2 regions of the Neobacillus sp. NPDC093182 genome follow, and region 1 is predicted to be linked to the other one. Evidence: predicted binding sites of a transcription regulator. Region 1 holds the regulator's gene; the other holds the start of a gene.
What was found. Region 1 encodes Rex, which represses fermentation and respiration genes when NADH is low (regulators of the CRP and FNR family bind a similar motif). Its sites were predicted from a motif close to TTGTGAAATATTTCACAA; they were not measured.
Positions count from the first base shown of each region.

Region 2: ACIQAA_RS06580 (DoxX family membrane protein) is a predicted target of Rex. The motif match lies at 2,797-2,814, and genes of this name have one in related genera.

Region 1 covers NZ_JBIVOI010000021.1:114,680-118,869, reverse strand. Annotated here, with positions in the region: gene ACIQAA_RS28535 (ABC-F family ATP-binding cassette domain-containing protein) at 1-1,588, opposite strand, end outside; gene moaC (cyclic pyranopterin monophosphate synthase MoaC) at 1,776-2,273, shown strand; gene ACIQAA_RS28525 (redox-sensing transcriptional repressor Rex) at 2,305-2,958, shown strand; gene ACIQAA_RS28520 (YdiK family protein) at 3,009-3,209, opposite strand; gene ACIQAA_RS28515 (CPBP family intramembrane glutamic endopeptidase) at 3,206-3,928, opposite strand.
Region 2 covers NZ_JBIVOI010000002.1:405,542-409,731, reverse strand. Annotated here, with positions in the region: gene ACIQAA_RS06600 (NCS2 family permease) at 1-108, opposite strand, end outside; gene ACIQAA_RS06595 (nucleotidyltransferase domain-containing protein) at 234-1,028, opposite strand; gene ACIQAA_RS06590 (hypothetical protein) at 1,249-1,695, shown strand; gene ACIQAA_RS06585 (hypothetical protein) at 1,928-2,158, shown strand; gene ACIQAA_RS06580 (DoxX family membrane protein) at 2,201-2,713, opposite strand; gene ACIQAA_RS06575 (MBL fold metallo-hydrolase) at 3,028-3,735, shown strand; gene ACIQAA_RS06570 (TetR/AcrR family transcriptional regulator) at 3,751-4,190, shown strand, end outside.

The sequences.
Region 1 (4,190 bases):
AATAGTCATAGTCACCTAGATATTCTGTGCTGCTGTTTTTGCTAAGCTCCAAAACCTTGGTGGCTATTCTGTTAATAAAGTATCGATCGTGAGATACAAAAATAATCGTCCCAGGGTAGTCGACTAGTGCATTTTCAAGTACCTCTTTACTGTCGAGATCTAGATGGTTCGTAGGCTCGTCCAATATTAAAACATTTGCCTTCTCCAGCATTAATTTGGCCAGTGCCAATCTTGCTTTTTCACCGCCGCTTAATGTTGAAACGATTTTTAATACATCGTCTCCTGAAAACAGGAAGTTACCTAAGACGGTCCGTATTTCTTTTTCACTTTTTAAAGGCCAATCATCCCAAAGTTCATTAAGAACGCGCTTATTCGAGGTCAACTCTGCCTGTTCCTGGTCATAATACCCAATTGCTAGATTTGCACCATATTGAATAGTGCCAGCTAGTGCAGGCAGTTTTTTGATGATGGTTTTTAAAAGAGTAGACTTTCCAATTCCGTTTGGACCAACTAAGGCAATGCTTTCACCTCGATATGCCCGCAACGAAATATTCTCAGATACATTTTGTCCATCATAACCAACTGCTAAGGAGTCCACTGTCAGTACATCATTTCCGGTTTGTTTCTCAATTTCAAAGGAGAAGGTGGCAGATTTCTCATCCCCTAATGGACGGTCCATCAAATCCATTTTCTCAAGTTTTTTACGCCGGCTCTGAGCTCGTTTCGTCGTAGACGCACGGGCTAGGTTGCGCTGGATAAAATCTTGAAGATTAGCAACCTCCTGCTGCTGCTTCTCATATAGCTTTAAATCGCGTTCATAATTGGCAGCTTTTTGGTCTAGATATGCACTATAGTTTCCAATGAATTTTTGAATTTGCTTACGTGAAACTTCATAAACCTGCGTTACGACTTTATCTAGAAAATAACGGTCATGGGACACAATTAAGATCGCCCCATCATAGCCTTGTAAATACTGTTCGAGCCAAGATAAAGTATCAATATCAAGATGGTTGGTAGGCTCGTCCAGGATTAAAATATCTGGCTTGGTTAAAAGTAGTTTCCCCAAGGCAAGGCGCGTTTTCTGTCCGCCGCTTAAGGAAGAGATCATGACCGCACTATCGTGGAAATTCAATCCGTGCAGGATGGAGCGAATATCTGCTTCATACTGATAACCGCCCTGCTCTTTAAATTTCACTTGCAGCTGATCGTACTCATTTAGGATTCTCTCGTATCTGCTAGTGTCCTCAATAGCAGCAGGATCTGACATTTGAACCTCGAGGTGTCGAATTGCTGCTTCCATACTTCTCAGTTCGTCGAAAACTGTCAGCATTTCATCCCAGATCGACAAATTCGACTCTAGTCCTGTATTCTGGGCTAAATAACCAATGCTTACTCCCTTTGGCTTAATGATTTCTCCGCCATCATGTGACAAATGCCCAGCAATAATTTTTAATAATGTCGATTTCCCTGCACCGTTTCGCCCGACAAGTGCAACACGGTCCCGAGTTTGTAATTCTAGTTTTATATTCGATAAAATTAGGTCTGCACCATAGTATTTTGCTAGTTGATTAACTTGTAATAATATCATTGCTTTTCACCTCTATTACTAAAATAAGTGTACCTTATTCCAACAATGCAGGCAATAAAGTGTCTTAGTGTTGGAGAAAATAAGAAAATATCTCGAAAGAAAGAAATGTAAATTTTTCATCATTCGTTCAAAGTTTCACAGACAAATTGTTAAAAATATAGTATGATTTTGTGGGAGGATATTGTTTATGTCTGAATTTACTCATTTTAACGAAGAAGGAAGAGCGAAAATGGTGGACGTTAGTGATAAGCCAGAAAGTGCTCGTACGGCACTTGCTCATTCCAGCATTACGGTTAGTAAAGAAATATATGAAAAAATAACAAATAATGAAATGAAAAAGGGCGATGTTCTTGCAGTAGCACAAGTTGCTGCCGTGATGGGGGCAAAGAAAACCTGGGACTTAATCCCGATGTGCCATCCTATACCTTTGACGGGGGTAAATATATCCTTCTCCTGGGAAAAAGAACATGATACGGCTTTTACATTAAATATTGCAGCTTCTGTCAAAACAAAAGGAAATACAGGTGTTGAAATGGAAGCGTTAACAGCTGCGTCCACTTGTGCTTTAACTGTTTATGATATGTGTAAAGCAGTGGATAAAGGTATGGTCATTGGAAAAACCTATCTGGTTGAAAAAACCGGCGGGAAAAATGGGGATTTCCACCGAACAGAACAAGTTAGATAAATGAACAACTATTTATGAGGGGTGGGAGAATATGAGTAATGAAACAATGAAAATACCACAAGCGACAGCAAAACGGCTGCCCTTATATTATCGATTTTTAAAGAATCTGCATTCTTCCGGTAAACAGAGGGTTTCGTCTGCGGAATTAAGTGAGGCAGTGAAGGTGGATTCGGCAACGATTCGCCGGGATTTTTCTTATTTTGGTGCCTTAGGGAAAAAGGGATATGGCTACAATGTCAACTACCTATTAACGTTCTTTCGGAAAACACTAGATCAAGATGAATTAACAAAAGTAGCGTTAATTGGTGTAGGAAATCTTGGAACCGCCTTTCTAAACTATAACTTTTTAAAAAATAATAATACAAAAATTGAATGTGCTTTTGATGTTGATCCGAACAAAATGGGAACAACGATCCGAGATGTGCCTGTGTTTCATATGGATGAGCTCGAGAAGGTTTTAAGCAATGATGAAATCCATGTTGCCATCCTGACCGTACCTGCACCAGTGGCTCAGCTGATTACGGATCGACTCGTACAATCTAATATTAAGGCGATATTGAATTTCACGCCTGCAAGGTTAAATGTTCCTTCATCTATTCGCGTTCATCATATCGACTTGGCTGTTGAATTACAATCACTTATTTACTTCCTGAAGCACTACCCTACAGAGGAAATAGAAGAATAAAAACAAAAAAGACCTTTTCACAAGTAAAGTGAAAAGGCTTTTTAATGATCCTACTTTTTTATTTTGTCTTTATATCTATTGTAAAAGAAAATCATTCTTAAACCAGATCCGAAGTCAAAGGTGGCAAGTAAAACGAGCAGGTAACTGAAGAACCCCCATCCGTTTTGGGTGACATCTTCAACTGCAAAATAAGTAAATAAGCAGCCAAGTACAATATAAATGATTCCGGAAAACAAGGGTGATCGTCTCATAGAAAGCCTCCGATAAAGTTTTGAATACCTTCTGCCTCACGAATAATTTTATCAATGTCATCTTTATAAACGGACTGTATGACGACAACTAATGTATTCATCGCAACATGGGCAAAAATCGGTACAAGGATATGTTTTGTTTTTACATAGAGAAATGCAAAAGTGAAGCCCATTGCAGAATAGAGAAGCACATGATGCGGTTCCATATGGGCTAAGGCGAAAATAACCGAGCTGATTAACGCTGAGAAGAAAAAGTTAAACCGTTTATGGAGAGTGCCGAAAATAATTTTTCGAAAAACAATTTCCTCTAATATTGGGCCAATTACTGAACTGACTAAGATGGCAAGTGGAAAGGATTCAATGATGTTGAGAATTTGCTGTGTGTTTTCTGAGCCCATTTCAACCCCGATCAGCCGTTCAATATTCGCAGCGAGAGCTTGGGCAAATAAGGCTAGGAAGACACCAAATACAGCCCAGATGGCAGCAAAGCCAAAGGAACTGCCTCTTTCATTCAACCCTGGTTTCTTTATTTCTCTTCGTAATAAGAAAAGAATAATAACCAGAGCAAGGGTGAAGCTGAAAATTAACCAATAGGGGACAACGAGCCCTTGATTTATTCCTAAGTAGCCAAATAGGAACATCAGTCCTGGAATTCCCACTAGGCTTGATAACTGCATGGCTATATAGACAATTAAAATAATCCAATATTCCCTTTTCAAATTAATAAATCTCCTTTAAGCAGCTAATGAAAATATTTTACCCTATTCTTCATTGTACTAATAAAAGCAAGGTTGTTTCAATTTTTAAGGTTATCGGAAAAACTATGTATATTCCCACGTGTAAATCACATACTTGTAAGGTTGCAAAAAATAATAAAAAATTGCTGCTTCATACTTGCAAAATTTTTTTCCATTTATTATTATAAGAATTGTGTTAGCACTCAAGTTAAGAGAGTGCTAATAAGTCAGAATTACATATCTA
Region 2 (4,190 bases), on a different contig from region 1:
AAGAATGACTGGGTTAACAACCACAATATAGACCATTGTAAAGAAGGTTGTAATTCCCGCAAGCAGTTCTGTTTTTGTATTTGTTTGGTTTTCTTTTAGTTTAAACATAAGGCTCCTCCAAAACACGAACGTTTTTTGACAACCTTTATATAATATTCGTTTTTAGTGTGTTTTTCAAGCTTTCCTTGAAAAATAAAAACTGCCACAATCTTTAATAGTGGCAGTTTTATATGTTAACCCCAAACTTCCTCAAGTGTTTCTCGAAACAATTGATTTAAGAGTTCGGTTGGGTCGGATTTATTTACTGATACTTCCCTTGCATATTTCTCTAAATGGTCAATCTCGGCTTCAACGAAGTGATTGATGAGCTCAGTTCTAGGATTTGGATCAAGAACTTCACCCGCTTTTTTTAGCATGATAATATCGTCGAGTACTAGTTTAATCTCCCTGGTTGGAAGGTTATCCTCGACCAGTTGAGTAAATTTAATTGGGGGAAATGCATGGTGCATTTCAATCCATCTCGCTGCTAACAGCGGGCGGAATATGTTGAAATATCTTTTTATTTTAACTTCCTCCCGATTTAAATAATCTCTGTAATTACCTTTTGCCATTTTTAAATAATGGTAAATACCAGATGTAGGAGAAAAAATTTGGCTTTCTAACTCTTTCATTTTATTGATTGCAGAGGACCCCTGGTAGTAAATGATATTTGAATGCAGCCATTCCAGCAGCGGCGGATTCGATTTGCGAAATAACCGCAATGCTTTGGCTAGTTCCCAGCCATTCAAGTCCAGCAGTTTGTCTACTTGGATGGAAAGCTTATCATGCTTCGGGACTTCCAGCACATCGCGCTTTTGATCGATAGAGAGGTACCATTCCTTTTTATGAACATAAATAAATCGGACATCATAATCGCTATCAATGGAGGGAAAGCCCCAGGCTCTGCTGCCTGATTCACAGGCATATAGGATTTTTACATCATACTCTTTTTCAATTTGTTTGAGTACCTTTAAGATATGTTCTAACAATTATAAAACCTCATTTACCTTTTGTTAAGTTGCTGCTTTCCATATCATTTCCATAGTTAATATAAAACCTATTATAATACAGTATAGTATGTCATCTTGACACGTTGTATCCTTTCTTCTGACTTGTCTATTGATAACCTGGGAATAACGTCCTTATTCTTGAATATATAAACAATAAGGCATTATTCCTTTTTTAGTTATTTTAATAGGGGGAGATGTGATGTTATCAAGGCAAATAATTATCTATTTCCTGCTTTGTATCATTGCGATTGTTATGGTTAGGGAATTTACATTTAGTCCTGAGTCCTTTTCAGATAATGGTAATCCTGTCATTCTTATTTTTCCATTCGTCGTGTTGACATTTGCTCTTTTTGGATATGAGTTGTTTTTAAAACTTAAGGAAGCGTCATTTAAAGCTTCCACTTTGCGAGATATTATGGTTGGTTCCTTTATCGTCCTGCTAGCTGCAAGTGTGTTAGAATTTGCATACGTTTCCGAGTTAATTCGGAAATTAGGCGGACCGCCTGCGAATGAAGAATCAAAGATTTACAGCTTTCCGTGGTTAAATCAATACACAAATACGATCTTTGTTAATTTTCACACGTTCCTCATTTATGCTTCTATAGTAACGTTCTGCACATCATTATATCGTTGGATAAAAAAGTAATCAGCTATGATTATGAAATCCTTCCGTTTTACCTCAAAACAATAACTATAAGCCTCTTTCTTCATCTTTCAATCTGTTAAAAAATTTCTTCCTAAAACACAAATGATTTTTGTTGTTGTCCTTATGAAATTTGCCATATAATAGGGATATAAAATTCACAAAATTGTCAAATTTATTTTATTAATATAATGGAAATCTGTTAAACATAAATTGTAGATAGGGAGGGAACGGGATGATTAGAATGGCGGTTGCTGGTGTCTTGGGTTTTGTTTTAATTTTTATAGAATCGTTGATCGTGATGAAAATTAAAGGGTATCATGGAATTGAATTTGGCGGCTTGGCACCATTTATTAATGTATGGGCGATGAATTTCTTTTTAGTATTTGCTATCCTTACGCAAATTACTAATTGGTATCAGGATCGTGTAGGTTTTGAAAGCGGTGAAGAAGATAATATTTATTAATAATAAAGTGCCTCAATCAACATGTGATTGAGGCACTTTTTGTTACGCAAGTTGTTTTGCTGTTTCTTTGCCTTTGAAAACAGTTTTGCGGATGAATGGAACCACCCAGCGGTCAAGACCAATGCGGCCTGCGTTGTAACCAGCAGTTAAGATGATGAATCCTAAGAAAATGTCTGTTGGGTTATGAGATACTGTTCCTGCTAAGAAGAAAGAGAAGTTCATTACTAGTCCAAAAACAATAGCAGCTGTTGTTAAACATCCAAGCATAAGTCCTAAACCGATTAATGTTTCACCCCAAGGAACAATGAAGTTAAACACATCAATGTTTGGTAAAGCAAAGCTTTCTAGGAAGTTAACGTACCAGCCGTAAACCATGTTGCCATCTGGGCCTTTTACTGGATTAGCAACTGCTCCTTTTAAGAAACCAGAAGCATCGAACCCGCCGCCTGTTAACTTGCCTAAACCTGCAGTAAACCAAGAATACCCTAGATATAAACGTAAGACTGTTAATATTCCAGCCGCGATTTTACTTTCTCTTAAAAAGTTCATAAACATTTTAAAGCCATCTCCTTGTTAAATATGTTTTAGATATTTATTACACTGCTAATATAACAAATAAATCTTGAATTGAGGGTAAAATGCTCATTATTTCACATATCTGTAAAAAAGATTTGAACAAATTGTAAACAATGCTTTATTGCAAAATTGAATAATGCTGCTCTTCAATTCGGAAATCGCCTTTTTCGGACCTTCACTTAAGCGGTATACGAATGAAAAGGGAAGGAGTTTTTTTTACAAAAAGCTCTTGATAAAACTAATATCATTAGTTAAGATAAAACTAATGATATTAGTTAAAGGGGTTGGGGAATGTGAGGTTGCTCAATAACGGTTTTTTATATCAGGTTACATTTATGGCAAGTGTCTTTCCGGTTAATTGTTATTTGGTTGAGGAAGAGGCTGGATTAACCTTGATTGACGCAGCTCTTCCATATAGTAAGAAGGGAATAATTAAGGCTGCAGAAATGATTGGGAAACCAATTACAAAAATAATTTTGACTCATGCACATGAGGATCATGTGGGTGCACTTGATAGGATAAAGGAAGACCTTCCAGATGTACCGGTTTATATTTCGGTGAGGGATAACAGAATATTGAATGGTGACACTTCGCTTGATGCGCATGAGCACCAGACTCCAATTAAGGGCGGCGTCCCAAAGAAGCTGAAGACCAGAGCAAATGTACTATTAAAAGAAGGAGACCTAATCGGATCATTGGCAGCAATTGAAACTCCGGGGCATACACCGGGGTCGATGTCGTTCATTGATACTCGCACGAAAGCCCTGATTGCAGGAGACGCCTACCAAACTAGAGGCGGGCTAGCAGCAGCAGGAGACATGAAGCCATGGTTTCCGTTTCCAGCCCTTGGTACATGGAGTAAGGAAACTTCATTAGCTAGTGTAATGAAGTTAGTGAGTTACCAGCCTAAGCTTCTTGCTGTCGGACATGGTGAAATGCTGGAGAATCCGGCAGGGGAAATGGAAAAGGCGATTAAACGTTTTGAGCAGAAATTGAACTAAAGGAGTTAGAGATGGATGTCACCAAGACCAAAGGTTGGACTTGAAATAACAGAGATTCTGGAAGCAGCAACGGAGTTAGCGGACCAATATGGAATGCAGGAAGTTACGCTGGCAAATCTAGCGAAGAAATTAGGAATCCGTCCTCCGTCTTTATATAACCATTTTGATGGGCTGGGCGGGTTAAGAAAGAAAATGGCGATTTATGGGATAGACCGGCTGCATGCAATATTAGCTCAAGCTGCCATCGGAGTGTCTGGAGACGAAGCCGTACTGACTATAAGTAAAGCCTATATTAATTTTACACGGAAGCATCCTGGGCTCTATGAGGCAACCTTGATGGCACCGGATATGGAAGATGCGGACATTCAGCATGCCGGTTCTAAAATCGTTGACCTCACTGTGCGTGTTTTACAGGCGTATAGATTAGAAGGGGACACTGCCTTACATGCAGTACG